DNA from 3 places in the Microbulbifer sp. A4B17 genome. Region 3 is predicted to be linked to each of the others. Evidence: predicted binding sites of a transcription regulator. Region 3 holds the regulator's gene; each other region holds the start of a gene.
The links. The regulator LexA, encoded in region 3, represses DNA repair genes until DNA is damaged. The targets are predictions, from matches to a motif close to ACTGTNTNTANANACAGT.
Positions count from the first base shown of each region.

Region 1: a site for LexA is predicted at 1,761-1,778, ahead of BTJ40_RS08665 (YebG family protein). Genes of this name have one in related genera too.
Region 2: a site for LexA is predicted at 1,793-1,810, ahead of imuA (translesion DNA synthesis-associated protein ImuA). Genes of this name have one in related genera too.

Region 1 covers NZ_CP029064.1:1,909,657-1,913,866, forward strand. Annotated here, with positions in the region: gene BTJ40_RS08655 (amidohydrolase family protein) at 1-776, shown strand, start outside; gene BTJ40_RS08660 (MAPEG family protein) at 922-1,317, shown strand; gene BTJ40_RS08665 (YebG family protein) at 1,402-1,701, opposite strand; gene BTJ40_RS08670 (LysE family translocator) at 2,004-2,621, opposite strand; gene BTJ40_RS08675 (DUF924 family protein) at 2,621-3,229, opposite strand; gene BTJ40_RS08680 (hypothetical protein) at 3,400-3,690, shown strand; gene BTJ40_RS08685 (DUF6249 domain-containing protein) at 3,751-4,210, shown strand, end outside.
Region 2 covers NZ_CP029064.1:3,816,156-3,820,365, reverse strand. Annotated here, with positions in the region: gene BTJ40_RS16805 (DNA polymerase Y family protein) at 1-993, opposite strand, end outside; gene imuA (translesion DNA synthesis-associated protein ImuA) at 1,015-1,737, opposite strand; gene dcd (dCTP deaminase) at 1,929-2,498, shown strand; gene BTJ40_RS16790 (NAD(P)/FAD-dependent oxidoreductase) at 2,532-3,740, shown strand; gene BTJ40_RS16785 (hypothetical protein) at 3,740-3,925, shown strand; gene BTJ40_RS16780 (hypothetical protein) at 4,049-4,210, opposite strand, start outside.
Region 3 covers NZ_CP029064.1:3,130,293-3,134,502, forward strand. Annotated here, with positions in the region: gene nagZ (beta-N-acetylhexosaminidase) at 1-420, opposite strand, end outside; gene BTJ40_RS13935 (TetR/AcrR family transcriptional regulator) at 451-1,083, opposite strand; gene BTJ40_RS13940 (TIGR00730 family Rossman fold protein) at 1,369-2,007, opposite strand; gene lexA (transcriptional repressor LexA) at 2,168-2,773, shown strand; gene BTJ40_RS13950 (hypothetical protein) at 2,840-3,097, opposite strand; gene BTJ40_RS13955 (DUF6586 family protein) at 3,185-3,676, opposite strand; gene topA (type I DNA topoisomerase) at 3,680-4,210, opposite strand, start outside.

The DNA of each region.
Region 1 (4,210 bases), 1.2 Mb from region 3:
CGCAAAAAGCTTATCTGGGAGAGTCCGGAGGCGAGCTGGCCGGTGGCAGCCGTGCCAATGCTTATGCCAAGGTGGAGAGCGCTCTGCGTGAAGCTCAGGAGTATCGTGATAATCGCGCGGCGATTCACCGTGGAGAATGGCGAGAGCTGGATTACGATCTGGCAGATCTGCAAGCTCTGCAGCCGGTGATCGATGGTAAGGAGCCTTTGATGGTAACTGCCAACCGGGCCAGTGATATCCTCGCAGTATTAGAACTGGGTGAAGCCTTTAAGGTGAAGCTCATTATAATCGGTGCAGCTGAGGGTTGGATGGTTGCCGATAAACTGGCGCAAGCACAAGTGCCTGTAGTGATCGATGCAATCAACAACATTCCTGCATCATTCTCAAGTTTGGGCGCACGCCTGGATAATGCTGCACTTCTGGCCAAGGCTGGGGTGACGGTAGCTATCAGTGGCCCAGATATGGTGGCTAGCCACAATGTATACCTCTCGCGCCAGTCGGCGGGCAACGCTGTAGCCCATGGTATGCCTTACGAGGAAGCGCTAAAGGCAATCAGTAGCAATGTTGCTGAGATTTTTAATCTTGAGGGCGGTACGTTGGAGCAGGGCGCGGCTGCGGATATTGTGATCTGGAGCGGTGATCCCTTGGAAGTTACCAGCTACGCTGAGCAGGTCCTGATTGAGGGTGAGAATCAATCCTTGGTAAATCGCTCAACGCGCCTCAGAGATCGACACCTCAAGCCCGCAAAGGGCCATGAGTTTGGCTATAAGGACTAAGATGCAAAGAGCGGGCTTCTAGCCCGCTTTTCTTTTTCCGCGTATTGGTCTGAAAGGTCCATCGGCTTGTACAGGATTTGTGTGGCGGAATACTTGCTTTCGGGGATATATTCCCTGGCCAGATTGATAATAACAAGGAAAAAACATGGCGAATATCACAGCACTCTACACCGGCCTTTGTGCGCTTCTGATTATTTACTTGGCATTCAGGGTAGTCGAGTTTCGTCGCACAAAGAAAGTGGGAATTGGAACCGGAGATGATCGTTTCAATGAGATTAGGGTGCGAGTTCACGCTAATGCGATTGAGTACACGCCGATAGCGTTGCTTTTGTTACTGGCTGCTGAGTTGGGTGGTTTGCCCGCTTTGTGGTTACATCTCTTTGGGGCGCTCTTTTTTATCTCACGGGTATTTCATGCCTATGGACTGACCAAGGGCAAAGGCGGGCTGCACTTTGGACGCTTCTGGGGAACTTTAATCAGCTGGGTCGTTATCGTTGTGTTAGCGGTCATTAACATTGTTAATGCCGTAATTAATCTTTGAGGTTTATTGGTGAGGCTCAGTATGAGCCCCACGCAAAAAAGCCCGGTAGAACCGGGCAGAGTACAGGGATGAATCTATAAGCGTTTACTGATTGGCGGCGAGCGGAGTTACGCGATCATCTTCGCTCTCCTGCACCATGTTTTCGTCTTCTTCGAGCAGTACTTCAGGCTTCCCTTTACAGGCTTTAGCCAGGGCATCGCGGCGTTTGGCCAACAGCAGGCCGATCTCTTCGCCTACCTGCTCATCAATGCTGTCGATGTGGCGCTCAATCAGCGAAGTGATATTAGCCGCGAGCTCCAGCATTTTATCGTGTTCTTCAGCGTCTTTTTTGTTGTCGAACATTGCTCCGTCTCTATCGCATTTCCAAACAGCTACTACGGCCATCGTGTGCCTCCCAGTTGTCTATTAGACATTCCACTTAGTTTTTGTATGCAGGTACATTAACTGTATAAATATTCAGTGTCAACGATTGAGGGAATAAAGGGGGTTATGCGGTCAAAAGACCAGCAGGCACGATGATCGGACCGCCAGTAAGTGTGAACGGTGTCATAATATGCGGGCAGTCAGCTGCATACCCCCCGGGGCAGCTGGTTGTCTTCACATCATTTTTACAGGCCCGCAAGCGGGCCTGTTTTTTTCGGGGTACAGCGAAAGTATGGGTGTGAAAATCCTGGAGGGGTGTGATTTTAGATGCTGAGGATGAGCCGGGCTGCGAGCCCGATCAGCAAGACTCCAAATACCTGTTGGATGCGATGGCCGATATGTTTACTCACTAACTGACGCTTGCGACTGGCGTGCACGGCCAGCGCCACTATGCAATACCAGATGGTATCCACTCCGGAAACCAGGGCGGCCATGCCCAGCTTAGTACTCAGAGCCTGTTGCTCTGACACAAACTGGCTGAACAGGGCAGTAAAGAACACGGCAATCTTGGGGTTGAAGAAAGCAACACCAAAACCCTGAGCGATAGAGCGCTTCAGACTCTGGTGAGGGGGCTCTACCGCTGCGGCACTGGCACCTGGCGACGATGCACTTAGGGCTTTCCAGCCCAGATAGACCAGCATTGCTGCACCTGCCCACTGAAGGATATTGAACAGAAGAGGCGAGCTGGTAATCAGTACCGCTAAGCCAAATGCGGTGAGGATTGCGTAAATCGCGACCCCGGCTCCGTGGGCAATGGCGCTGGCCAGCCCTTGCTGCAGGCCGGAGGAGGCGCTGCGCAATACAATAAGAAGACTCGGTCCTGGTGACATTGCACCGAGGGCACAGATCCCAGCGAGAGATAACCAACTAAGTAAATCCATTATTTAAAGCCGCCCCCTTGAGCCAGCCATTCTGTTTCTGCTTGAGTGGAAATACGACCCAATGCCGCGTTGCGGTGAGGGAAGCGCCCAAATCGTTCGATGACCTCTTGATGGGCAAGAGCGTATCGAAAGTGAGTGTCGAGATAGGGTGCGGCAATTTTGTCTTCTGCGAAGGTTTGCTGCAACTGTCGGAAGTAGTCTACTGAGCGTTGCTGGGTCACAAGGTCTTCGCTGTGCTCCAATGGCATGCCAACGAATACCTGTTGGTAGACCCCAAGGCTGGAGCCTACTCCGCGCTGAATCAGCTTTTCGGAAATTGATAAAGCCTGGGGGTCCCCAGCAAATGCCAGTTGGGTGCCCCGATAAATATTCCTGGATAATTGGTCGCAAATCAGTAGCAGGGCGAGCTCGCCTTCCAATGTCTTCAGCCAATGGTTCAATTCTCCCTGCTGAGCCGATGCGGTAATCGCTCCAAATCTCGCTTTGATATCGGCATCTACTTCAGAAGAGGCGGCAAACCACAGGTCTTGTTTCCCCGGTGCAGCCGTGCTGCTACGGATATCGGTAGTACCAAACCAAAAAAACAGGACATCATCGGGGGTTGTCATATTGAAGTACTCATTCTTCGTTGTGCTGCGAGTTTATCCGATCGTTCCAACTCTGTGGTTGCCTGTAGAAGAGGATTCCAGGTGTTGGCGTAAAAAAAATTATCCAACTGCATCCAAGTGGGCTCCCCGCGTCGTCATAGTGGCGTACAAGGGAAAAACGGGAGATCACAATGTTTACTGCGAGATCAACTAAGAAGGTACAATTTTGCGTCGCTTTATCACTGATAGTTGCGGCTCTGCAAGTGGGCCAGGTTAAAGCCTCCGAGCTAACGGTCTCCCAGGATGGGATTCACCGGGAGCTCACCCAAAAAATTGACCAGCAGATGCTTAAAAAGCTAAGTGAGTGTACCGGCAAGAGCATGAAGGTTAACCGACTACCTCCAGTGCGTATCGCTGAGGAAAAGGCGCCGCGAGGAGGAATGGCTTACCCCTACTCCAAGGCTCGAATGATGGTGATGTAGATCGCTATCCCCCCAACGACGGTTCACAACACTGATAACGAAAAGATTAGAGAGTATGTAATGAGAGCGAGAAACAAATATTCATTCCAGGCAGCCATCTGCTGCTGGGTTGCCATTGTGGTATCCAGTATAAGTGCGGGCAGCTGGGCCCAGGAGGAGGATTCGTTGATTCCCGATCCGCCTGCACCACCAGGAGTGGAATCCTCCGAGTCTGAAACCCGTGTGCGCATATTGCGGGAAAATGGTGTTCTCACGATCAAATCCGAAGGCGAGAATGGTGAGAAAAGTGAAGTGCGGGTTGACTTGGGGCAGGACTTTGGCGGCCCCCTAAGCCAGGAAATTATTGAACGGCTGAAAAGCAAGGGCATTCTGGATGTAGACGGAAAGGTTACCGAAGATACCCTGAATAGCGTACCGGACAATGTCAGGATAAGTCTTTCTGGTGACCGTAACTATCGGGGCAGGGACAGGCACTGGGATCACAACTACTCACACCACGATCACGATAACGAAGATCTCG
Region 2 (4,210 bases), 690 kb from region 3:
TCTTTCCAGCTGTAGTTTGGTCAGGGCTATCAAGCGCTGGGGGTCGAGCTGTGGGTTGGAGGTTTCTATAGTTATTACCTGGACTTTGTTTTTGCCGAAGTCCATGTGCCAGTTTAATTGTTGGGTATAGAGCTGGCGTCGCTGTAACTGTGAGCAAAGTTCTCGGAGCAGGCGCCCGATAGGGAATAGCAGTTGCTCGCTATTATCCAGAGGGCTGGGGAAAAACAGTTCATTTCGGAATTGTGTTGGTGGCTGGTAGTTGCAAACCGGGTCCTGTCGACTTCCATTAAGGCGTGCCAGGTAATCCACAAATGAGCGACCAAAACGAGAGCCTACCTCTGAGAGGGGAATGGCGAGTAGCTGGCTTACTCGTTTGATGCCACATGCGTAGAGTTTGGAAATGGTTTTGTTGTCGCAATTAAGAAGCTTGGTTGGGGTAAAGCTGATCCACTGCTTCCACTGCTGTGGGCTGGGGGGGGTATTCGTTTGTATTAGCCAGTGCCTGTGTTCCGCTAGCTGACTCAGCAAATGGGCTGCGCTGGGGCTGTGGCCGAGGCCCATTAGGCTGTCGATCCCCATCTGTTCAAGTTCGCTTTCTATCTGCCTTATCAATGCCTTGAAGCCGCCATTGGCTTTTAGACTGCCACTTAGCTCCAGGTAAAGGTGAGCTGATGTACTTTCACCATTGCTCATAGGGCCTGCCGGCTGAGGTGAGACAAGCGGGGTGAAGCTGTACCCCCATTGGGCCAGTTGCTGTAACTCTTGTTGCTCCCGCTGCAAATCGCGCTGTAATAGCTGCAGGTCTGCACATAGGGCAGTTGCAGTGGCAATACTGAGCCCGCTTTCAACCCCACACTGGAGTGCAGCCGGACTGCTCCCAATTACCATCTGCTTTTCAACCACGACCTGGGGTGAGTCATCTTCTCCTTGTTCTTGTGCGCGGATCAGTACCTCCAGAGGGAGCTTGGGAAATTGGATACAGAGCCAGAGCATGATGTTATCCCTTGAAACTGTTTAGTGCAGCGGCCGGTCGCGGCGGATCAGTTTTGCTGCTCTTGCCAGGTACAGGTGTTGGCCAGAGGTTCCGCCCAATTGTTTCAATAGCTTTAGTGCGAGCCGCCCCTCTCCAGGCTTGAGCTGTAGGCGAAGGCTTGCCGGCGAGGGGGTCGCTGATTCACTCTGCGGGCGGAAGTGGAAATGCAGGCAGTCTCCATTGCGGGCAGCGAGTTGCAAACGGCGAAGGTCTTTGTGCCCCAGTGACTGCCGCCCTTGCCAGCTGAGCAGGGCACCGCAGCTTCCGGATTGCAGAGACTGCTCTATTGCCCAAAGTGTATCTTTGGGGCCACGAGGATGCAGGATCAGCAGGTTTTCCAGGCAGACGCCACTGTTGGCCAGCGATGGCGCATAGGGGATATGAGGTGGGTTGACCAGTATCACCATATGACCACGCTGGGTGAGATCTGCCATTGCTGGAAGTAACAGGGTGAGTTCACCAATACCGGTCTGATCGAGCAGTAGTTCTGTTGTGGCTCCTCGTGGCCAGCCGTGGGCTGTTAGCAGTGCATCGAGACTGGAGGAGCCGCTGGAGATACCGGTCCGCCGCCGCCGGGGCTCATTGGCTGCCTGCCAGATATCGGCCCTGGCGAGTAGCTGTGCCAGTTTCTGCTTTTTTGAATGACTATCTAACTGTTTGTTTTCTATAAGGTTTTCTACGCTGCCCACGATTTCACCACTCATTTTTGACCCTAGCTGGCCCATATCTCCGGCTAAATCTGTATGTGTATACAGTTATACTGTTTATTTATACAGTATTCATTCAATGGCAACAAGTGAGAAATCATTGCATTGGCACTTTTTTGTACAGCCCAAACCCGCTATGATTCCGCCTCTTTTATTGAGCGCTTTTTAATTTATTCAGGGGGGACGGAGTGAGTATCAAGTCCGATAAGTGGATTCGCCGCATGGCCGAGCAGAACGGCATGATTGAGCCTTTTGAGGCAGGCCAGGTGCGTCATAGCGAGAATGGCGATCGGCTCATCTCCTATGGCACCTCCAGCTATGGTTACGACGTTCGTTGTGCCCGTGAATTTAAAATCTTTACCAACGTACACTCTGCCACGGTTGACCCGAAAACCTTCGACGAAAACAGCTTTGTGGATGTAGAGGGCGACTACTGTATTATCCCGCCAAACTCCTTTGCCTTGGCGCGCACAGTGGAGTATTTCCGCATTCCGCGCTCTGTGTTGACGGTTTGCCTGGGCAAATCCACCTATGCCCGTTGCGGTATTATCGTCAACGTAACGCCACTGGAACCGGAGTGGGAAGGACATGTGACTTTGGAGTTCTCTAATACCACTAACCTGCCGGCAAAGATCTATGCCAACGAGGGTGTGGCGCAGATGCTGTTCTTCGAGTCCGATGAAATCTGTGATGTGTCCTATGCCGATCGCGGCGGCAAATACCAGGGGCAGCGCGGCGTAACCCTGCCCCGCACCTGATCATTGATCTCACTGCGGTACTGTTTCCTATCTATGTTAGAGGTTTCTAACAGTCAGCTACCTGACAGCGTCGATGTATTGGTCATTGGCGCTGGGGCAGCGGGACTGATGTGCGCAGCTACAGCGGGCCAGCGCGGGCGCAGCGTGCTGGTACTGGATCACGCCAATAAGGTTGGGAAAAAAATTCTGATGTCCGGTGGTGGCCGCTGTAATTTCACCAATCTCTATACCAGTGCAGAGAATTTCTACAGTAATAATCCCCATTTTTGTAAGTCTGCTCTGGCTCGCTACAGTCAGTGGGACTTTATAGCACTGATTGAGAAACATGGGATTGCCTATCACGAGAAAACCCTCGGCCAGCTGTTTTGCGATAATAAATCAAGAGATATTGTCGACTTACTTTTAGCGGAGTGCCGTGTAGCTAAGGCGCAGGTTCGCACTCGCTGCAGCATTGCTCAAGTTAAAGCTCTGGGGCAGGGGTATCGGGTCGAAACCAACATGGGCGCGGTTACCTGTGAGTCCCTGGTTGTGGCAACTGGTGGCCTCTCTATCCCAACTATGGGGGCGAGTGGATATGGCTACGAGGTTGCTCGTCAGTTTGGGCTGGATATTGTTCCTACTCGAGCAGCACTGGTGCCGTTTACCCAGAATAAACGGCAATTGGAGCGCCAGAACACTCTGCCTGGTACCTCTCTTTCGGTGACAGCTTCTTGCGCTGAAGGTAGTTTTCACGAGCAGATGCTGTTTACACACCGGGGATTGAGTGGTCCTGCTGTTTTGCAAATCTCCAGCCACTGGCGTGAGGGGCAAACTGTAAAATTTGACTTAGCCCCGGAAGAAAATCTGGCGGAGTGGTTACAGTTACGTCGACAACAGAGTCCAGATAGCCACTTGCACAGCGTTTTAGCTGAGATTTGGAGTAAAAAGCTGGTACAGTTTTTCTTGCAGCGGGCACAAATCAGCAGTCGTCCCCTAAAGCAGTTTGGGGAGATTGAATTGCGGCAAGCTGGTGATAAATTACAACACTGGAAGTTAACGCCGGCGGGCACTGAAGGGTATCGTACTGCGGAGGTGACTTTAGGCGGGGTCGATACAGCACAGGTTTCTTCTCGAACTATGGAATGTAAAACCCAGCGAGGGCTTTATTTTGTCGGTGAGGTTCTTGATGTAACCGGCTGGCTCGGCGGATTTAATTTTCAGTGGGCCTGGGCTTCGGGACATGCCGCAGGGGAGGTGGCTTAATGGGAGATGTTATTCCTTTCAAAAGAAAAACCACCTGGCAAAAGCATAAAGGCAGCACCCTGTGCAGGGAAGGCTTTCACAAATGGAAAGTGGTTACTGAGCGCAAGTTTGACGTAAGGCAGGGAAAGTTGGTGACTGAATATCGCTGTGCACGCTGTGGTAAGACCAAAACGAAGCTCCTGTAATTTTTATCTCCCGATAAGTTAACTGCCCTCGAGTTTGGTTCCCCTGATTAATTTAATGGTGCGAGTGTGGAGATAGAATCACACTCGCACCATTTTTATTGGCTTCTAAATAGAAACCGCAAATTAATAACGATAGTAGCGGCCGCGATAGCGATAATAATCTCTGCGTTTTCTCTCCCTGTCGTAGAGATATCCTGCACCGGCACCAATAACGGCACCTGCAGCAGTACCGCCGGGGCGTCCGCCACTAATCAAGGCACCTGTCACAGCACCGATACCGACACC
Region 3 (4,210 bases):
GGCCGGATCGGGGCTAAAACTACGATCACCAATCACCCGGCTGTGACTGTCATCCGCATCCAGAACCGGGGCAAAACTAAAGTCCACCCCCACTGCAAGCAACTCCGACGCCAGCAGCCAGCCCACATCCTGCAATTGCTCACCACTGGCCACAGAGCCTAGGGCCTGCATGGATGGTATCCGCGTAAAATCATCGCGAAACCGCTGAACCCTGCCACCCTCCTGATCCGCAGCCAACAGGATTTCCGGGCGCACAGCACGGATCGACTTCACCAGTTGAATGAGCTGCTGGCGGTCACGGTAGTTGCGGGCAAAGAAGATAAGCCCTCCCACCAGCGGGTGCCTGAGCAGCTCGCAGTCTTCATCGGTAAGTTCAAGCCCCTCGATATCCACCATTACGGGTCCGAGTGGTAGAGACATATAAAATTCCTTATCGCTTTATGAGCACACTCAATGATTTTCCACCTTCAGCATGGCTGAAGCCGCCGGCACCAATCGCTCAAGGGTCTGGCTGAGCGTACTGTCGGCGCCAAAATCTTCCTGCAGGATAGCCTCAATGGCATCGTGGCTCGACAGTGTAAAAATGGTCGCACCCAGCATAAAATAAAGGCGCCAGTAGAAAGTTTCCGGGTCTAAGCCCGGCAGAGCTTCGGCCAGTAGTCCGGCAAATCGGCGATAGGTATCGCCATATCGGGATACGATGAATCGGCGCAGGTGCCCTTGAAACTGGGTATATGCTAACCCCAAGAGGCGCATAAATCGCTGCGGATCCTTCCCCTCCAGCCCCAGGCTTCCGAGCCCAACCCGATAGAGACATTCAATCAGCTCCTCCACCCCCAAGGGCTGCCCCAGGGCAAGGCGACGATCAAGCTCTGCTTCCAACGCACAGGTAAAAGGTGTTAAAAAGCGCTCAAATACCGCCTGTATCAATTCCTTTTTAGAACCGAAGTGATAGTTAACCGCTGCCAGATTGACGCCGGCTGTGCTGGTGATTGTTCTCAATGAGGTCTCAGTAAAACCCCGTTCAGCAAACAGCACTTCCGCTGCGTCGAGTATCCGGCTGACCGTATCTGCTTGGCTCATAAGTCTCAAACTACCATTTAAAACATACGTTTAATCGACGCCAGAGTAGCACATTCTCACCGTCGCAGAGTCAGCTCGGCAAGAGTCCAACAGACGAGACTCAAGAGCAAAAATAACAGGGAAAAGTATGAGTGGCGGTAAGATCAGTACCCAGGGAATTGATCTCCCGCCAACTTAGACAGGCATCCTACTCCCACCAGCCGTCTCAACCCTCTGCAGTGAAAGCGGCGCAAACAAGCATCATTCTGAAAAAATCTTTAGTACTTTAATTTTCTCCTGGAGCAATTAATCTTTCACCTGCATATATTTCATTATCAAAGCCGCAGCCTCATCTACACTATCAACAACATGAAAGAGATCGAGATCGCCGGCATCGATACAGTCGCGTTCCAAAACGGTATTCACCAACCAATCGTAAAGCCCGCTCCAGTAGTGCTTACCCACCAGCACAATAGGAAAACGCCGCACTTTCTGTGTTTGCACCAGGGTAAGCGCTTCAAACAGCTCATCCAGGGTGCCATATCCCCCGGGAAGCCCGACGAATCCGAGCGCGTGTTTTACAAACATAAATTTCCGCACAAAAAAGTAACGGAAATTCAAACTGATATCCTGATATGGATTTGCCGCCTGCTCAAAAGGCAGCTCTATATTTAATCCAATCGATGTGCCCGGCTGCCCAAAGGCCCCTCGGTTACAGGCCTCCATCAGTCCCGGCCCACCACCGGTGATCACGGGAATACCTTCCGCTGCAAGAAGCTCCCCCAGTTTAACGCCCTGCTTATACTCGGCGCTGTCTTCTGTGAACCTAGCCCCTCCAAATACTGTCACAGCGCCACCCAAGGCTATCAGTCGCTCAATTCCATCAACCAGTTCAGACTGAATACGAAGCACTCTCCAGGCTTCCTGCATTTTTGCATCCAACATTATTTTTCCCTCATTGTCAGTTCCTTCAACGTTTTCTTGTCTCCTTACTTTCTCCCTCAATGTAGCAGCTCACAAAGGCTAAAACCTGAGGATTGCACGAACAATAAATCTGTATATAATTCCAGCAACTGTATATAAATACAGAAAACTAGGTAAATCTATGACCAATCTCACCGCTCGTCAGTCCCAGGTTCTCGACCTGATCAAGTCCTACCTGGATGAAACAGGCTACCCACCAACACGGGCAGAAATTGCCCAGGAGCTCGGCTTCCGCTCGCCCAATGCCGCCGAGGAACACCTGAAAGCGCTCGCCAGAAAAGGCGCCATTGAGATGGTTGCCGGCGCCTCCCGAGGCATACGAATACCCGATCACCAATCCGGCCTGCCAATTGTAGGAAGGGTTGCTGCGGGGAACCCGATCCTCGCCAATGAACATATTGAAGATTATTGCGACTTGCCCGCGAGCTTCTTCCATCCACCCGCAGACTACTTGCTTAGAGTGCACGGCATGAGTATGCGAGATGCAGGTATTCTCGACGGAGATTTACTGGCGGTACAAAAGACCGAACAGGTGCGTAACGGCCAAATCGTAGTTGCCCGTATCGATGACGAAGTCACCGTGAAACGCTTTCGTCGCAAAGGGAACCAGGCAACCGTTCAGCTGCTTCCTGAAAATGATGACTTTGAATTAATTCAAGTCGATATGAGAGATAAGAACTTTGTTATTGAGGGATTGGCGGTAGGGGTGATCCGCCAGACACCTTGAGCATATCCTCAAAACAATAACAGCGGCCATTGGCCGCTGTTATTAAAACCCGTGGTAATGCTGGTATTAGTGGATAGTATGATTTACCGGCATCAACTCGTCTTCTTCTTCGAAGTAACCTGCTTCAAGATCGTCCAGATTTTGTACAGCTTCAATACCCGCTTCCAACATGGCTCGGGCCACAGCAACCTTATTCTTTCGCAGAAACTGAAGACTTTCTGCAGAAAAAGAAATGCTCACCAAAGGGTCCTCCTTATGGCCAGCACGACGCAAGGCTACATCGCCATTAGCCAGCTCGATAATTTCAAAAGTTTCGGAGGACATTCGCTTTTCCTTCACGGCACAACAGTTTGCGCCCAGTGTACCACAGGCTCGCGAAAAGTTTCATTCGCTCGTTTTATGGGGGGTTCTTCAGCACTCATCCAAATGAGCGCGCTGCCTCACCACCAACTCGTTCAAGCAGCGATGCCATTCGAACAGCAGCTCTTTGGACAAGGGTGCAAATTCCGGCTTGGCAACATCACTGTACAACGGGATTAAATTTGCCTGCTGTTTTTTATCACCCGCAACCACAGATATTTTCTGCTGTTCTTTCCAGGCGTGGAGCATATGAAACAGCCAGCTTTGTGGGTCGCTAACCAAGCCAGATAACTCATTAGCCTCCGCGCTGGCCCTTCCCTGCCCCCTTAGCGCATCAATAATTAACTGCGGGGACTCCGGCTCAAATTCGAGCTGAAGCTGAGTCGCCTGTTCCGCAAGAAAGGCCCGGTAGGCTTTGCACAGCTGCATCAAGGCAGCCTCCTCCAGCGCATCGCGCTGAAGGGGCATATCCCATGGCTGCTGCAGCAACAGCTGGCTCTTGCGCAGAGCCGAAGTGACATGAATCGTATAAGGGTTAGTCATTATCTACTTCTTTGCCGCCGTTTTTTTAGCCGCAGGCTTCTTGCGCTTGGCGGCAGTGCTCTTGGTAGAAGCCTCTACTTTCCAACCACCATCGCGATAAAAAGCACGCCAACCAGTAGCCTTGCCCTCTTCCTCAGACTGAACATATTGCTCCTGAGTTTTGCGACTGAAACGAACCACGGTATCCCGCCCGCTGTCATCCTGTGTCGGTGCAGAAAACAGGAAGCTGTACTTTGGATCTATCTCGCTCTGATGAGGAAGCAATTCTTTGACCAAGGGAGCACGAGTCTCACGGTTTTTCGGGAACTGACTGGCAGCCAGGAATAGGCCAGAGGCACCATCGCGCAGGATATAGTGATCCTCCACTTTGATACATGCCAGTTCAGGCATGGGAACCGGATCCATTTTTGGTGGCGCCGGCTGCCCATTTTTCAATAACTTACGGGTGTTTTTACAGTCTTCGTTAGTACAACCAAAGTACTTGCCGAAGCGGCCCGACTTCAACTGCATATCACTGCCACACTTATCGCACTC